Prochlorococcus marinus str. GP2: one gene and its partner. The protein of the gene in region 2 interacts with the protein of the main gene of each other region in a pairwise test. Links are inferred from orthologs where the notes say so. Each region holds a gene or a part of one and is shown on either strand. Other genes may lie near its edges.

Evidence for each region.
Region 1: the proteins of EU91_RS03390 (region 2) and EU91_RS07280 interact in binary tests that used the Escherichia coli proteins (3 or more experiments, as listed by UniProt). The link is inferred for Prochlorococcus marinus str. GP2 from one-to-one orthologs.

The regions. Positions count from the first base shown.
Region 1 is NZ_JNAH01000003.1:61,233-70,777, forward strand. The notes cover bases 2,333-5,332. They hold EU91_RS07280 (aminotransferase class V-fold PLP-dependent enzyme), read right to left. Parts: upstream 4,460-5,332; coding sequence 3,206-4,459; downstream 2,333-3,205. Other genes in these bases: EU91_RS07285 (alpha/beta hydrolase family protein), read left to right, coding at 2,333-3,209; EU91_RS07275 (SufD family Fe-S cluster assembly protein), read right to left, coding at 4,459-5,332. Also shown: EU91_RS07300 (hypothetical protein), read right to left, coding at 1-213; EU91_RS07295 (histidine triad nucleotide-binding protein), read right to left, coding at 260-601; def (peptide deformylase), read right to left, coding at 606-1,211; more of EU91_RS07285, read left to right, coding at 1,284-2,332; more of EU91_RS07275, read right to left, coding at 5,333-5,676; Fe-S cluster assembly ATPase SufC, read right to left, coding at 5,681-6,466; Fe-S cluster assembly protein SufB, read right to left, coding at 6,488-7,930; EU91_RS07260 (hypothetical protein), read left to right, coding at 8,026-8,379; EU91_RS07255 (DUF4912 domain-containing protein), read left to right, coding at 8,653-9,545. UniProt on the Escherichia coli protein: Cysteine desulfurases mobilize the sulfur from L-cysteine to yield L-alanine, an essential step in sulfur metabolism for biosynthesis of a variety of sulfur-containing biomolecules.
Region 2 is NZ_JNAH01000005.1:66,523-75,867, reverse strand. What follows is about bases 4,322-7,121. They hold EU91_RS03390 (SufE family protein), read right to left. Parts: upstream 6,032-7,121; coding sequence 5,612-6,031; downstream 4,322-5,611. Other genes in these bases: bchI (magnesium chelatase ATPase subunit I), read right to left, coding at 7,117-7,121; ruvC (crossover junction endodeoxyribonuclease RuvC), read right to left, coding at 6,638-7,111; EU91_RS03395 (5-formyltetrahydrofolate cyclo-ligase), read right to left, coding at 6,071-6,628; EU91_RS03385 (homoserine dehydrogenase), read right to left, coding at 4,322-5,567. In the rest of the region: EU91_RS03365 (alpha/beta hydrolase), read left to right, coding at 1-1,346; EU91_RS03370 (ABC transporter permease), read right to left, coding at 1,343-2,365; EU91_RS03375 (ABC transporter substrate-binding protein), read right to left, coding at 2,358-3,929; EU91_RS03380 (hypothetical protein), read right to left, coding at 3,926-4,195; more of EU91_RS03385, read right to left, coding at 4,266-4,321; more of bchI, read right to left, coding at 7,122-8,205; EU91_RS03410 (RNA methyltransferase), read right to left, coding at 8,323-9,075; EU91_RS03415 (c-type cytochrome), read right to left, coding at 9,072-9,345. UniProt on the Escherichia coli protein: Participates in cysteine desulfuration mediated by SufS. Cysteine desulfuration mobilizes sulfur from L-cysteine to yield L-alanine and constitutes an essential step in sulfur metabolism for biosynthesis of a variety of sulfur-containing biomolecules.

The DNA of each region.
Region 1 (9,545 bases), on a different replicon or contig from region 2:
ATTAAATTCATGAACTTTTGGGAAACATTTATCTAATACCCACCATAAGAGAAAAGGTAGATTAAATAAAATTTGTAATTGCCATTTATAAGTTAAAACCTTCCATATTTTTATTAATTTAGTTTTGAGAGAATCGTCTAGATCTTCCCAATTTTTTGAGACTAAATTGAATAAATTTTTGGATTTTGTATTTAAGGAATCTGGTGTATTCATTATGTTTTTACTTATTTATAACCCATAAACTTTTCTTTCGAGAGTTTTAACCTGGGGGCCAATTCATTTTTCTTCCAGATAAAAAATGAATATGTAAATGAAAAACTGTTTGTCCCGATTCTGCTCCAGTATTAATTACTGTTCTCCAATTAGTTAAATTTTTTGATTTAGCTATTTTGCTACCAACAAAAAGTAAATGCCCTAACAAATTTGCATCCTCTTCAATACAATCTAATAGGCTGATGATTGGCTTTTTTGGAATCACTAAAAAATGAAATGGTGCTTGCGCTTGGATATCGTTAAAAGCAATACAAAACTCATCTTCATAAAGCTTATCGCAGGGTATTTCTTCATTAATTATTTTTTGAAATATTGTAGTTTCAGTCATTAGATTAATTAATAGAAATTACATCTTCTTCGTTAAACCCTTCCTTTATAAGTTCTTTGTTTAAATCATCTTTTGATGTAACTCTATCAACAAATAGTATTCCGTTTAAATGATCCATTTCATGTTGAATACACCTCGCTAGAAGTCCATCGGCTTTCATTTTCCGTGGTCTACCCATTTCATCCCTAAATTTTAATTTAATAGTTGATGGTCTTACTACATTCAAATAGACGCCAGGTATACTCAAACAGCCTTCTTCGTATGAATTAAGAGTTGTTCCAAAGTCTGTAATTTCTGGATTGATTAATATTAAAGGTTCTGCTGCTGAATCTTCAAAATTTACATCTATCACAAGAAGCTCCTTGTTGATGCCAATTTGTGGTGCGGCAAGTCCAATTCCTTTAGCTGCATACATGCTTTGAAGCATTTCTCTAGCAAGTTTTCTAATCGATTCGTCAACTTTAGTGATTCTTTTGGAATTTTTTCTCAACACATCATCACCAAGTTTATAAATATCTAGAGATGGCTTACCTGTTTGTTCTTTTGCAATTTTTTCTGAGCTTCCACTTGTTCTTGACTTTTTTGCAAGTTGTGAAAAATGGTTTGCCACGTTAAAAAGTTTTTAATTAAGAGTTTAGCTATAAAAATACTAGCACTTTAATTTACTTTCTTTATATTTTAAATGAGTAATGATGATAAGTTAAAAGTTAGGCAAACTGAATCTAAAAAAAATGCTTACAAGGAATTAACTATTATTAGGGATATCATTTTTTGGATTGATGTTGTTGGTGAAGGTCAAAATGAGAATGCTATTTTTGCAAGACCATTTAATGATAAAGGGGCGTTTCCTCAGAAATTAACAAGTAAAAAGCATAATATTAAAAATAATTTTCATGGATATGGTGGTAAAGCATATAAATGTATAAATTTTAAAAATAATTTTTATTTAATATGGATAGATCAGATTACTAAGGCAGTATGGTTTCAAATTTTTAAAGAGGCAGCGTCAAATTATAGAAGTCAAAATATATATCTCGATTCAGTTCAAGAACCTAGACAACTATCTAAATCAATTGATGGAAATTTCGATTCTTCATTTGTCATTTCTGAAAAAAATTTTTTGTATGGAATTTGCGAGATAAATAATAGAGATTATTTATTTTCTTTAAATTTAAAAAAAACTAAACAAGATATTCATCGAATTAAAAAATTTAAAAATTTTGCTGGAGAATTATCTTCTAATACTTCTGCTAGATTACTTTCTTGGATAGAGTGGGATTCTCCATATATGCCCTGGGACAAAAATGATCTGTTTTTTGCTCAAATAGATCTAGATGGAGAGGTACAAAAAATAAAAAAATTCTCAAATAAGCTTATAAATGCGAAAAAAAACGTTTCTTTTTTTCAACCCTATTGGATAAGTGAAACACTTTTAGTATGTTCTGAAGATAGTTCTGGATGGTGGAATTTGTTGTTTTTAGATATTAATGAAATTGAGAATATTTTTATTAAGAAAAGAGTAGAGAGAAATTTGCTTGAATATGGAGCACCACAATGGGTCTCCGGAATAACATTTTTTTCAGGGACTATAAAAAATTTATTTTGCCTAGCAAAAAAAGAAAATAATTTAATAGTGGAACAATATAAAAATCTTAAATTTGTTAAGGAATTTTCTACTCCTTTTACTTCAATAAGTGATTTCAGTGTTTTTCGAAAAAAAGTTCTTTTAAAAGGTTATGGATCTGATTTTTTGGGAATTGTATTTGAAATTGATTTTGAAAAAAAAGTTTTATCAAATTTTTCTGAGCAGATATTTTTTGATCATATAAAAGATTGTTCAAAACCTGAAACATTTTGGTTTAAAGGTTTTGAGGCTCAATCTACTCATTCTTTTCTTTATAAGCCGCTTGTTGAAAATTTTAGAAAGCCACCGCTCCTTGTTAGAGCACATAGCGGGCCAACTTCATGTTTTGATGGATCATATAATTCTGAAGTTCAATATTGGACGTCGAAGGGATTTTTTGTTGCTGAAGTCAATTATGGAGGATCATCAGGATTTGGCAAAGAATATAGAGAGAGGTTGAATTCTAAATGGGGTATTGTTGATTCTTATGATTGCAAATCACTAGCTCTTGAATTGATTAAATCAAATCAAGTTGATAGTGAAAAAGTAGTAATTTTTGGGAATAGTGCTGGTGGTTTAACTGCCCTGAATTGTTTATTATGTGGGTCTATTTTTAAAGCAGCAATTTGTAAATATCCTGTTATTGATTTGAAGGATATGCATTACAACACTCATAGATTTGAAAAAGATTATTTAAATTCTTTGATAGGAAATTATGCAAAAAACCATGATAATTATATTAATAGATCCCCGATAAATTATATTAACAAAATAAAAAAACCTATCTTATTGTTTCATGGAAAAAAAGATGCAGTTATTTCTTATAAACAAACTTTAAAAATTCAAGAAATTTTGATTCAGAATAATAAATATTCAGAAGTTATTTTTTTTGATAATGAAGGGCATGGTTTTAGAAATATTGAAAATAAAGAAGTAGTAATGAAAAAATCTCAGGAATTTTTAAAAAATGCTTTGAATATTTAAGAATTGATTTTTAGAAAATCAATAGTATCTTTTAATTTTTCTATAAAAATATCAATTTCTTCCTTATTGGTTGTGAAATTCATGCTGATCCTAGCTGTTGATTTAATTCCAATGTGTCTGTGAAGAGGTTGACAGCAATGGTGGCCACTTCTGATGCAAATTCCTTTTGAATCAAGAATTTCAGCAATATCATTTGAATGTATATTTTTTATATAAAAGGTGGCAAGTGAGGCTCTGTCTGGGTCTATCTCCGGCGATGGACCTATGATTTCAATATTTTCTATTTGATTTAATTTTTCAAATAAATATTTAGTAATAGTCTTTTCATATTCATGAATTTCATTCAATCCAATATTTTTAATATAATTAATTGCTTCTGCAAGACCTATTGCTTCTGCAATGGCAGGAGTTCCAGCTTCAAATTTGTGTGGTAGCTCTGCCCAAGTACTTGTTTCTTCAAAAACATCTTGAATCATTTCGCCACCTCCAAAGAGAGGAGGAATTTTTTCTAGGATTTCTTTTCTTGACCAGAGGAAACCAATACCTGTAGGACCGCATAGTTTATGTCCTGATCCAGCTAAAAAATCTATATTAAGATCAATTACATCCATTTTTTGATGCGCCAAACTTTGGCATGCATCTATTAACACTAAAGAACCTTTTTGTTTAGCTAATTTAGTTATTTCTTTGATTGGATTACAGCACCCTAGTGTATTACTAACATGTACTAGGCTAACAAGTTTAGTTTTAGATGTAAGTTTTGATTTAAAGTCTTCTATATCTAATTTCCCATCTTTATCTATACCGATAAATTTTAATTTGCATTTATTTTTTGCTGCAATCATTTGCCATGGAACAATATTGCTATGATGCTCCATTATTGATAAGAGAATTTCATCGTTTTCTTTTAATGAATATTCTCCCCAAGATCTAGCTACTAGATTGATTGCCTCAGTAGCATTTCTTGTGAAAATAATTTCTTTTGCTGAATTCGCTTTTATATATTTGCTGATTAAATATCGTGCATTTTCAAATTCTTCTGTTGCTTTAGTACTTAATTGATGTGCCCCTCTATGTACATTGGCATTAAAGTTTTTGTAGTATTCATTAATTTTTTCTAAGACTTGTATTGGTTTTTGTGTGGTTGCAGCATGGTCTAAATAAATAATTTGCTCATTACAATTTAAGTTCTTATTTAAAAGAGGAAAGTCTTTCTTAGTTATTTCAGGAAAATTTTGTATTGTTTCCATTAAGCCTCATTTAAAAGTTTATCAAGCAAATCCCATTTATCTTTTGAAATGGGAATAAATGAAATTATTTCTTGAAAGTAAGAACTTAATTGTAGTTTACTTGCTTCTGTTAATGTGATACCTCTTGTTCGCATATAAAAAAGTTCTTCTTCATTTAGTTGCGAAATTGTAGCTCCATGTTTGCATTTGACATCATCAGCAATTATTTCTAATTGAGGTTTGGTATCTATTTGTGCGAGATTTGATAAAAGTAAATTTCTGCTTAATTGGGAAGCATCAGTTCTCTGGGCAATTTTCGGAACTATTATTGAACCTTCAAATATTGCATGTGATTTATCATCAGCAAGTGATTTATTAATTTGATCTAGAAATCCATTTGGGCCATTAAATTCAATTTTTGCATAGGTTGAAATTTGCTCATCTTTTTTGGTTATTTGCATACCTTTGATATTTGTTTTAGCGTTTCCCTCAGATTGTTTAATACTAATTTCAAATCTCGCGTAATTGAATTTGAAATGTAAAGATCCTAAGTTGTAAGCACTATTTTTTTGTTGAATTACATTGAGAGAATTTAATAGATTGGATCTGTTTTCACCGTAAGAAACAACACCATGATTTATGGAACTATTTTCTTTCAAGCAAAAGAAAGTTGATTGAGATAATGAAGAGTTTTCTTTACCAAGATTTACTTGTAATAATTCAATATCACAATTCTTTTCTAAAAATATTACGAGGGTTTTTGCTTTTAAAGAATTTCTTGATGCATTACTAAAAATTTCAATAGGAGGAATTTTTGATCCATTTATTTTTAATCCCAAAATATTATTTTTACAACTTAAAGACAGATTTAGTAGGTCACTCCAATTTTCGTTTTGCTTAAAAAAAGATATCTGTTCCTTGATATATTTTTGTAATTCATCCTCACTTAATTGCTGTATTGAATAATTTTTCTCTATTAATTTAATTTGGTAATTCTCACCAATTATTAATCTAATATTACTTTGAGAATTTTTCGGATATGGTATATCAAATTTTGAATCTTTTTCATTAACTGAGTAATCTAAAAATTTTGACAATTTTGATTTATTTGAAAGCCTCCATAGTTCACTTTTAAGATTAGGGAAAGGGTTTGATTGTAATTTATGAAGACAGATTTTTTGTATTTCTGTTAGATTATCGTCCGCTTTATTATTTTTTATTTTTTCAATAATTTCCATTTGTTTAGGTCTCTTTTATAAAGTTATCAGTCCATTCATACCCTTTTTCCTCAAGTTCTAGAGCAAGATCACTCTCACCAGTTTTTATGATTTGACCGTCTGACATAACATGGACATAATTTGGTTTAATTTCATTTAATAATCTTTGATAGTGGGTAATAAGTATAATTCCAGTTTGTGTATTAGATATTTTTTTAATTCCTGATGCCACAATTCTTAAAGCATCGATATCTAGACCAGAATCGGTCTCATCTAATATCGCTATCTTGGGCTCAAGTAAAGCCATTTGCAGAATTTCATTTCTTTTTTTTTCACCTCCGGAAAAGCCTTGATTGACACTCCTTGACAGGAATGCATGATCCATTTTCACAATTTCTAACTTTTCTTTAACTAATTCTTCAAAATCAAAAGTATCCAATTCTTCTTTGTTGAGGAATTTCCTTCTAGCATTAGTTGAAACTCTAAGAAACTCAAGGTTACTAACACCTGGAATCTCAATTGGATATTGAAAACCAAGAAAAATTCCTGATTGAGATCTCTCTTCAGGTTCTAGAGAGTTGATGTTTTCACCTAAAAATTTTATGTCGCCATTTGTAATATTATACGAGGGATGTCCTGCAATGATTTTCGAAAGAGTACTTTTGCCACATCCATTTCTTCCCATAATGGCATGGATTTCTCCTGGATAGACAGTAAGTGAAACCCCTTTTAAAATTGGAAGATTTTCAGTAGATGCGGAGAGATTTTCAACTTCTAAAATCGGATCTGATTCTTTCATTTTACTTTGCATTTCAGTTTAGAAATTGATTAATTAACCTACTGATCCCTCTAGTTTAAGTGCCAGTAACTTATCTGCTTCAGCAGCAAATTCCATAGGTAATTGATTAAATACATCTCTGCAAAAACCGCTAACCATCATAGATACTGCCTCTTCAAAATCTATACCTCTGCTTTGGAGATAAAAAAGTTGGTCTTCTGAGATTCTACATGTGCTTGCTTCATGCTCAATTTCAGAATTGGGTTGTTGAGATTTGATGTAAGGAAATGTATTTGCAGAAGCTTGATCCCCTATTAACATTGAATCACATTGACTGTAATTTCTTGATCCTGTAGCTTTTGTTCCCATTTTGACAAGACCTCTATAGCTATTTTTTGAGTTACCTGCACTAATACCTTTGCTAACAATAGTTGATTTGGTCTTAGGACCAATATGGATCATTTTTGTGCCGGTATCTGCTTGCTGAAGATTATTGGTGAGAGCCACTGAATAAAATTCACCTACAGATTCTTCCCCTAAAAGAAGACAGCTAGGATATTTCCATGTAATTGCAGACCCTGTTTCAACTTGAGACCAGCTAATTTTACTTCTCTTACCTAAACATTTACCTCTCTTGGTGACAAAATTAAAAATTCCGCCAATACCTTCTTCATCACCAGCATACCAATTTTGCACTGTTGAATATTTTATTGAGGCGTCGTCTAATGCTATAAGCTCTACAACTGCTGCATGTAGGGTATTTGTATCAAACATTGGTGCTGTACAACCTTCTAGATAGCTTACAGAACTTGATTCTTCAGCAATGATTAGTGTTCTTTCGAATTGTCCTGAATCTCCACTATTAATCCTGAAGTAGGAAGATAGATCCATAGGGCAGGTAACACCTTTTGGGATATAAACAAAAGAACCATCACTAAAAACTGCAGAATTTAGTGCTGCAAAATAATTATCACTAGCTGGCACTACTGTACCTAAATATTTTTCAATCAAATCCGCGTGATTTTTTACTGCTTCACTAATTGAGCAGAATATAACTCCATGTTCAGCAAGTTCTTCCCTAAAAGTTGTAGCTATAGAAACACTATCAAAGACAGCATCTACTGCTACATTTGTTAGTTTTTTTTGCTCCGTAAGGGGTATTCCTAATTTGTCAAAAGTCTCAAGAAGTTTGGGATCAACTTCATCTAAGCTAGAAATTTTCTCTTTTTGCTTAGGAGCAGAGTAATAAATAATATCTTGATAATCGATTTGTTTATATCCTAATCCTGCCCAATCAGGCTCTTTCATTTTTTGCCATTTTTTAAAGGCTTTTAATCTAAAATCAAGAAGAAATTTTGGTTCTTCTTTTTTCTGTGAAATTAATTTTATAATATCTTCATTTAATCCCTTCTCTATTTTTTCAGTTTCAATATCAGTAACGAAACCATATTTGTAAGGCTCTTTTACTACATCTTTAACTAAATTTTCGTTGACCATGTTATCAAAAATAACCTATTACAATTAGCTTTATATACTTTAACGAAAGATTCCCCCAATATTGAGTTTTTTTCCTTTATTAAAACTAAAAATTAATGTCTAATCATCTTGATCCCTTGTCTAACCCCTTAAACATAGAAATTATTCAAGAAATTGATAATCTTGATCTACCTATAATGCAGAAACACCATTTAAGAATACTTGCTCATTGCCTTCAGATTTTAAAAACTATCAATGTAGATAATAGTTCGGAATATAAAAATAAAAATCCCCTGAGAGCATGGTGTGATAGCCAATCCAAAAAATTTGATGATAAAAAATTTAGTGATCTTTTTTATGAGCAGTTAGAATCCACTTCAAAAAAATTAAGTACTTTTTCAAAAAAAATAGGTAAAAGTATTGAGGATTTAGAGATAGATGATTTAGTACTTCTAGTCGAACAACGCTGAATGCTCTTTTATTTAACTGATCCCGAAGAAAAAATATATTTTTGTTGAGTCGTTAACAAATTCAGGTAATAAAATTTAAAAAAAAAGAAAATTAATTTACATTTCAAAAAGATCTAAAAATTAATTAATTCTATTTATACCAACTGTTTTGAAGCAAAATATCAATTTTGAGAATTTTTTAGTAGTCAGAGGATCCTGACGACAGGCCAAAAAGACACACAATTCCCAAAAAAAAAGAACATACTGATCCCAAACAAAAACGGAGAATTTAAAGTGGCTGATGGGATCATGAACAAAGTTCAATTACTCTCACTAACCCTCAGACAATTACGTCAAGAAGCAAGTAAATTATCGGTTCCGCTATACAGTCGCAAAACAAAAGCTGTTTTAGTTGATTTAATACTTAAATATCAAGAAAAATCTACAAAAAAAACATACACTACACCTCCTGAGTCAAAATCTGAAGAAACTACTGAGTCCAATACTTTCAATAGTAGTGAAGAAGTTAAAACTAATGTAGTTTTCCTACCCCGAGATCCAGATTGGGCTTATGTTTTTTGGCAAATTTCTGATGCAGATAGAGAAAAAGCACAATCTCTGGGAGCCAATAAATTATGTTTACGATTATTTGATGCTTCTGGTTCTGAAGGAAGCAACTTGAATCAAGGAACACTAAGGGAGATTGCGGTTGATAGTTACAGCACCGAGTGGTATTTGCCAATCCCACTTGCAGATAGAGATTATAAAGTTGAATTAGGTTACAAATATGGGTTTAACTGGATGTCATTGGCATTTTCTACGATAAGCCATGTTCCTGGGTCTCATCCTTCTGAGCAAATTCTAGATAAATTTGTACCTTTTAACTTAGATTCTACTCTTGAGTCAATCCCAGATATTTCTAATCCTGTTGTTTCAGAGCAAAATGGTATGCATGAAAGGTTATACCAAGCAGCAACAAACATTCCTTTCAGAAGAAAAGTTGGTTCTGAAGAATTTATGGAAAACGTAAATTCAACAAACCTCAATGATAATCTTACAGACTCAGGTGTTGGTAAATGGTCATCAGGTTTAAATGATTCTGGAAGCGGAATTGTTAAAAATAGATCTTTTTGGCTCGTTGCTGATGCTGAATTAATTGTTTATGGAGCTACAGAGCCTTCTGCAAA
Region 2 (9,345 bases):
AATTATCAAAATTTTTAAAATTTCCAGTTTTCAAGGAAGAAGGACTAAATAGAGAGGTTTTAAGAAGTTGGATAGGGCGTAAAATTCTTACAGAATTGAGCAAAACCATTAGAGTTCCAAATGACAATGATGGGATAGAAATTTTTAACACCATAGAAAATTTATTAGATGAAAAAAAAGAAATTTCTACTTTAGACATTATTAAGGCATTACCATCAAAAGAAATTTCACTAGATATTGATAATTTAATATTAATAATTTCATCTTGGAAAAAAGAATTATCAATTCAACAAGACCTTATATCTAAATTAAATAATTTCGAAAGTACAAACCAAAAGATATTTAAAAATACTGAAAAAAATTTAAATCAAGATCTTATAAAGATTAATAAAAAAATTTATGCTTCTCACCGAGAATTTCCTTTTGAAGTTGAATTCTGGAAAGGCAATAAAGTAAATGACGATAAAGAACTGATAATTTTTATGCCGGGACTTGGAGGCGAAATTAATAATTTCAAATGGCTAGGCAACGAATTGGCTAGAAGGGGTTGGCCAATAGCATTCATAGAACATAGAGGAAGTAATTTAAAAGCAATTACTGAAGTACTAGAGAGAGGAGCTTCAATTCCAGGGGGTGTAGACTTTTTCTTATATAGAATTAAAGACTTAGATGCTGTTTTAAAAGCTCATGAAAATGGGGAATTTGGTTTACTTAATAATTCTTATATTTTAATGGGACATTCACTAGGTGCTTTAATTGCGCTGTTATATGAGGGCAAAAAACCAAACGACCAACTTTATGAAATATGTAATACGGCATTAAAAGACTTTGCAATAACAAATTTATCAAAATTACTTCAATGTCAATTGAGCGATATACCATTCCCAGAGAAAAATAATGATAATAAAGCAAGTGCAATAATAGCTTTTAATGCGTTTGGAAGTTTAATATGGCAAAAAGAAAATAGTGCTGACATTAAGATACCAACTCTCCTTATAGGTGGGACATATGATCTTATTACCCCTTTGATGAATGAACAATTTAGTGTTTTTACTGCCTTAAATAACCCATCAAATAGGTTTCTAATTATTGAAGGAGCAAGTCATTTCTCTCCAATAAGAATAAATAAAAATTTTAAAGAAAATAATGACGTCTTCAAAATAAGAGAATCTTTTATTGGTACAAATCCAATACTAGTACAAGATTTATCTGCAAAATTTATAGTCAAATTTTTAGAAAGTATTAAAATCCAAGAGGTCCCTACAGTAATTAAAAACCAAAGAGATTTGGGACTTGATTTCCATCTTTTAGATCTTGAAAATATAAAAAAAGTTTCTAAAAATTAGTACTCTATTCTTGGATCTAAATAGGCAATTAGAATATCAACAAAGAGATTCAAAGAGACTATAAGCATAGAGGTAAAAATTACAATGCCTTGAACCAAGGTATAGTCCCTTTGAGAAATTGCTTCATGTAATCTTAAAGCAATCCCTGGCCATGAAAAAGTTACTTCAAACAATAGAGCACCCCCAGCTAATGAAGCTATTGTTAATCCAGAAATAGTGATGATTGGTAATAGAGCATTAGGTAAAGCATGATTTAAAAATATTCTTTTCCTAGATATTCCTCTACATATGGCGGCATTAACATAATCGCTTTTTAATGTCTTATCCAAATTGACTCTTAATGAACGGCTGAATATACCACTTAATAAAAAGCCAAGGGTAAAAGAGGGAAGTGCGAGATGATAAAGACTATCTTTCAAAGCAATAATATTATTTGAAAGAATACTATCTAGAACTAGAAAACCTGTAATTTGAGGTTGTTGCTGAAATATTGGAAATCTTCCTCCAATAGGGGAAATATTAAAAAATACAGAAAATAATAATTGCGCTAACATTGCTCCCCAAAATGGAGGGATCGCATATGTAGCAATCCCTAATATTCTCGCAATATAATCAGTCTTTTTCCCTCTATTTCTTAAGCCAATTAATCCCAATGGGAATCCTATTAATATTGCACTTAATATTGAAAAGAATCCAAGCTCAAGACTTGCAGGCAATGACTTAATAATAATATTTAGGACTGGCTCTTGGGTACTAAGAGATTGGCCAAAATCTAAGTGCAATATATTTTTAATATATGAAAAATATTGATTTATTAAAGGTTCATTTAGCCCCAATTTATTTCTTAGAAATTCCCTAGAAACCTCATCTGCACCAGATCCAAGTATGGCATCTACAGGATCGCCAGGCGCAACTCTTAATAAAATAAAAACTAATGAAGAAATTACCCATAACATTATCGGTATTAATGAAATTTTTAATAAGGAATAATTTATAAGTTTATTTAAATTTCTACTCATTAATTAACTCAAGATCACTCAATGAAATTATTCCTGCACCATTAAAAATAGGTTTTGATATTTTATTTTGTGACCATGCTTTTTGAGAAGATAACCAAATAGGAATATAAGGTATTGAACTTGCTGCTATTTTTTCAATTTCAACAAGTTTTTCTAATCTTTTAATTCCACTTATTTTTTCACTCTCAAGGAATAAACTTTCCACTCTATTAGATCCCCAAAAACTACCGCTATAAACTGACTCCCCATTTTTACATATGCTATCAACTATTTCATTACAACTTAATAGAGGGGTAAGATAGGCCTCTGGATCTGAATAAGCCCCAGTCCAATCGAGAAGAACTGCCGTATAAATTCCTAAACTTAGATTCTTATAAACTGTTGTAGATTCAACCCCATTGAGTTCAATGTCAATACAATCTTTCAAATAACTTTTAATTTCTTCTTGCCATGTCAGAGCAATAAGCTTGTCAGCTGGTACATTCGATCTATAAGTAAGAGGTATTTTTAAAATATTTCCATTACAAAAATTTTCTTTTTGCAATAGCCTTCTCGCTTCTAAATAATCATATTTAGGCCACAGTTCTTGATTATTCTTTTTTAATATCGGAGGAATAATTGATCTGGATGGCTTCCTTAATCCATAACTTACTTTCTCACTAATCAATTTTCTATTAAGACTTTTTGCCAAAGCCATTCTTAAATTAAGATTATTTAATGGATAAGAACTAGTTTTAAGGCTTATAAAACTTAATTCAGTAAAAGGGCTATTACCTTCATTAAATTGTTTATTTCTGCTTAAATTATTTAAACTCTTTATCTGACTATCATCAATTGAATTTGATAAAAGCACGTCAATTTGTTTACTTTTTAAAGCCCCAAAAAGAGAAGATGAATTTGAATATCCCACAAAATTAACGCCATTATTTAAGGGCTTTTCACCCCAATAATTCAAATATGGATCAATTGATTGAACTTCATTAGAAAAACTGGTCAGCACATACTTTCCGGCACCAACGAATTTTTCATTTAGAAACTTATCAGAATATTCTTTATAAAATGTAGGAGATATTGGAGTTAAATTTACTGAGGTAAGTAACCCATTTAAAGAACTTGATGGTTTATTCAAATTTATTATGACAGTATATTCACTTGGCGTTTCAATTGATTTAATCTTATTTCCTAGAATATAATTCATCGTTCCTATTCTTTTGAATCTATCAAAGGTAAACTTTATAGCATTTGAGTTAAATGCTGTTCCATCGTGAAAAAAAACATTATTTCTTAAATTAATAGTTATTTGAAGTCTATCCTTTGAAATAATTGGCATCCCTGAAGCCAATTCAGGGATTAATTCTCCATCAGAATTTAATTCATATAATGTGTCTCCTAGAGAACTAATTAATTGAATTGCTTTAAGAGTATTTGCTCTAGCTGGATCTAAAGATTCAATTTTTCCAGAACTTGCTACTGTGATTTTTTTAGATATTTTTTTTGAACCGCAAGAACTCTGTAAAAAAGAAATTAAAATAATAAATATTGATAAAAAAACTTTTTTTTTCATATTTTAAAATTACTTAATTTTTCTGAAGAATTATTTGAGCAGAAAGTTTGCAAGGTTATTTGACTTATTTCTAAAGCAAATGTTTTTTTAGAATTACAAGCAAAAGGCCACTCTCTCACCCAACAAATTTCTTTACCTATATTTAAACCAATTACTTGAAAAGTCTTATTGCTATTTTTAATTTTTACACAAGCACCTTTATAAAGGTTTTGAGAAAAATTTAAATTATTATTTTCATTATTATCTAATAGTTTTGAATGAATCATTAAGGCGCTTAAACCAAACACTTACTCTCTTCGGTTTACCAAGCTATAAAGAAATTTGCAAACTATTTTTTTAAATACAACTTAATTGACTTGCAATAATTTTGACTTCATTTAGGGAATTTATTTCATCTTTCGATCTCTCAAAATCTCCATTATTGACCTCATGAGTAATAACGACAATTTCAGCGTTGTCCTCACTTGCATCAAGTTGAACAATTGATTCTATTGATACATTATTCTTTCCAAAAATATCTCCAATCTTTCCTATAACACCTGGACTATCAAGACAAATAATTCTAAGGTAATTTTTTTTATTTATTTGTAGAGATTCGATGATATGACAGTTTCTCCAGAAATAAAAAGATAATAATGGATCGATTGAATTATTATTTTTTAATGAGGCGGCATGCAGATTTAATATATCTGATACTACTGATGCAGCAGTTGGGCCACTCCCTGCTCCTGGCCCATATAACATTATCTCTCCAAGAGGATCAGCCTCTATCAATAAGGCATTATTAACTCCCTTAACTGTTGCCAATGGATGAGATTTTGGAATCAAAGAAGGTCCTACCCAAATATTCAAAGCGAGTGAATCATTACAATTAATTCCTCCCCTTTCGGAGAATGCTAAAAGTTTTATTTCAAACCCTAATTTATTGGCATATTCGATATCCTTTAGATTAATTTTACTAATGCCCTCAGTATGAATCTCCTCTCTTTTGATTTTCCCTCCAAATGCAAGTTCACTAAGAATTGAAATCTTATCAGCAGCATCATGGCCCTCAACATCTGCAGTTGGATCAAATTCTGCATACCCAAGGCTTTGGGCCAGTTTTAAAGTCTCCTTATAATCAGCTTTTTCATTCGTCATCTTTGAAAGAATAAAATTTGTTGTGCCATTTATTATCCCAACCATTTTTTTTATGCTATTACTCTTTAATGATCTTTTTAAGGGTTCAATTATGGGAATCCCCCCGCAAACTGCCGCCTCTGACAATACATAAACTCCCTCTTTAGATGCAGTTTTATATATTTCTTCTCCATATCTTGCAATAACTGCTTTATTTGCTGTTACTACAGATTTACGTAATTTTAATGATTCCAGAATAATATCTTTCGCTAAATCAACCCCGCCCATTACTTCAACAATTACATCTATAGAGGGGTCATTAACTAATTTAAATGGATCATCAGTTAATAAATTATTATCTAGCTCAATATCCCTTTTTTTATTAAGATCTTTAACTGCTATTTTTGCAATTTCTATTTCTTTTAGTATTGGATGTGAATCGACCTCAGAACTTAATATTTTATAAATCCCTGAACCTACAGTTCCAAAACCTACAATCCCAATTTTGCATTTTCTCATTTTTTATTTCTTTTAACTTTGAGTTTAATTTTATATTATTAGGCCTACAAAAATTCATTGGCTTGAGACTGCATTTTCAATAAAATGTTTAAAAAACCATTTGATCGTGAAGGTGTTAAGCTTGCTTTCAAACCAGTATCTTCTATAAATTTCTTATCTATTTCAACAACTTCATTTGGTGTTAACTCATTTAATCCACTTATTAGAAAGGCCAACAAACCCTTTGTTATGAGTGCATCAGAATATCCTTCCCAAAATAATTTACCAGCCTTAATAGTTGCCTTAACAAAAACTTCTGAAACGCATCCCTCAACTTTATTTTCTTCAACAAGGATTTCACTATCTGGTTCTTTCATTTTTTTGCCTAACCACAAAATGTATTCATATTTTCTTTTTGGATCTTCTGATTTCTTCAACTTTTCTACTAATTTTGATAATTTATTGTATTTTTCCTGATTTTCCATTTTTTAAAACTATTAATTAATCACTTTATGAATCTTCTATTATACAAATATTTCTTTTTCTGTGATAAAGCCAGATAAAGGAATATCCCACTCAGCTCTGGTTAATGGCATCGTACTTACACAATTAGAAGTTAATACTCCAATGCATGGAACATTTCTCCAATCATTATTTCTCCTTAATTTATCAAAATAACCTCCTCCATAACCTAATCTTGTTAAATTTTTATCGACGGAAAGACATGGTACAAATATCAAGCTTATCTGCAAATGACTTAATGGGGAAGAGTTATTTGGACTAAGTATACCCTCATAATCTTTGGTAAGAGGTTTTTCGTCCCATGGATAAAATAACAACTCTTTTTTATCTTTACATCTAGGCAAAGCTAAAGTAAATTTTTTCTTGAGACTTCTTATATCAACTTCATTTTTTAGAGGCCAATATATGCCTATATAACCAACATTTTTATATCCCTTAACAAATGAATCAATATATAATTTTACATTTTTTTCTACATTTTCTCTTTGATTAAGAGAAATTCCATCTCTTAGTTTTCTAAACATATCCCTCTCCAATTTCTTATTTTCAAAGATTGTCATATTAAATTTTCAGTTAAAGCCATCCTCATTTAGTTTTGTGAGTGCTATAGCCAATGCATCTGCTGAATCATCAGGTTTTGGAGGATTTTTAAGATCTAAGTTATACATAACAGCATCAAGAATATCTTTCTTAGATGCCTTTCCAGACCCAGCAATTGTTAATTTTATCTGAGCAGGTGAATACTCACTAACATGAATTTTTTTAGAGGCCAATACCATCATAATCACGCCTCTAGCCTGCACCACACTAATGGTAGTGCTTGACCTGTAAAAGAAAAATTTTTCTACTGCCGCTGCAGTTGGGTTCCAATGATTTATTAATTCATTTAGATCTTGGAATATCTCATAAAGTCTATCTTCTTCTTTTTTATCTTTACCTGTCTCAATAACGCCGCAATCTAATAATATCTTTCTTTCATTTTCTATCTCTATTATTCCATAACCAACTCTAGCTAATCCAGGGTCAATCCCAATTATTCTCACTGTTATTAAGCTTCAGCAGACAATTGAAATTTTGAAAGATTATCTTTTACATCTAAATCAAATACTTTACAAAAAGCTTGAATAACTCTTTCACCTGAATCAACTTGTTCTAAGGGATCTTTTCTAAGTCTATGTCTTAAGGAACAAGAAATAACCCTTGCTATGTCATCTTCTTGCACTTCAGTTCTGCCCTCAAATGCTGCAATTGCCCTTGCAGACCTATTTGTAACAATATCTCCACGTAAACCATCCACATCTAGTTCCCCGCAGATTGCAGAAATATTTAATCTTAAGTCATCATCCATTTGAACAGAATTTAATATTTCTTGTGCTTTAATAACTTTTTGTTGAAGTTCATCCTGTTGTTTTTCAACACTCAATGAAAACTCATCAGGATTATCATCAAAAGAAGTTCTTTGATCAACTACTTGAACTCTTAATTCAGCATCTCTAACTGTCTTAACTTCAACGCTCATTCCAAACCTGTCCAATAGTTGAGGCCTTAATTCACCTTCTTCTGGATTTCCTGAACCAATTAGGACAAACCTCGCAGGATGTCGAACTGAGACCCCCTCCCTTTCAACTGTATTCCATCCAGAAGCGGCCGAATCTAAAAGTACATCAACTAAATGATCATCAAGTAAATTCACTTCATCAACATATAGCAAACCCCTATTAGCTTTTGCTAATAGACCTGGTTCGAAAGCCTTGACACCTTCGCTCAAAGCCTTCTCTATATCAATGGTTCCGCAAAGCCTGTCTTCAGTAGCTCCTAAAGGCAAGTCAACCATAGGTACTTGTTTTTGAATACTCTCTAGATTTTCTCCTTGAGTAATTTTTTCCAAAACTTCTTTACTTTGTAAATCAGGATCGACTAGTGAACTATTATATGGATCGTCTTTAACAACATCGATTGCTGGCAACAAATCAGCTAAGGCTCTGATTGTAGTAGACTTTCCAGTGCCTCTATCACCCATTATCATCACACCTCCAATTCTTGGATCAATAACATTTAACAAGAGAGCCAATTTCATTTCTTCTTGACCAATTACTGCTGTAAAAGGAAAAACTCTTCTTTTCTTTGTTGTAGGCACAGTTTTAGTTTTCTTAAATATTCAAATAATCAATAGATGCTACTTCAGAAAATGTTTTTAGTAAATATCCCTATCAAATTAAAACAAGAAGTGAATAATAACTAATCAAATTTATACTTACTTATTTTTTTTTGAACTGTTCAAAAACCAGTTTATTTGATGGACAATTCCTCTTAAAACATTTATTTCATGCGTAGATGTATTTGCCCTCAAAATAAAATTCTTAAATTTACTGATTTTTGCCTTGGAGGTATGTTTCAAGAGATATCCAACTTGCAAAAGCATTTCCTCTATCTCTATAAATGTATTATGCACTTCTTTCGATGATGCCAATTTAAAAACTTTTAATTCATTATTTAAATTCTTTTTAGAAGATTTATTTAATTCATACAAAACTATTGAAACAGCGTGAGAAAGATTTAATGAAGGATTATTCTTAGAAGTTGGAATATTAAAAGTTTTATTTGCTAGAAGCAATTCACTGTTAGTTAAACCTCTATCTTCTCTTCCAAATATAATTGCTAAATTATTTATCTTCTTAAATGATAATGTCCAATCAAATATATCTTCAGAAGATACAAAAAATGAATCTTTATTCACATCAATCCTTCCACAAGATGCTAGAACCAAATCACAATCAAAAATTGCTTTTTGAAGATCATTAAAAACCTTACAATGTTTAAGGAATTTTTGACCTTTAAGAGCCATTTTCTTTGCTTCTAAAGAAAATATGTCGCATTTAGGCGAAACAATTCTTAATTCATCAACTTCAAAATTACTGCATAATCTAGCAACGCTTCCTACATTTAAAGGGCCATTTGGTTCAACTAAAATTACTTTTAAATTAGAAAAATTTTTTCCCAAAATCATTCAAGGCTATGCAGATATTTTAATAAATTGGACATATTTACAGGATCAATTTCAAAACTTGGCATAGGAGGTGTCAGGCCTCCAGTAACCTGTTTTATTATCTCTTTATCATTCAAACGTTGTGTTATTGAGTGTAAGTCTGGGCCCACTAAACCTCTTGCTGTAATTCCATGACATCCAACACAATTTATCTTAAAAAGAGCATCTCCTTCCTCAGCAGAGCCATTAAGCTCAAGAGTTTCAATAATATATTTGTTATTTTCATGATGA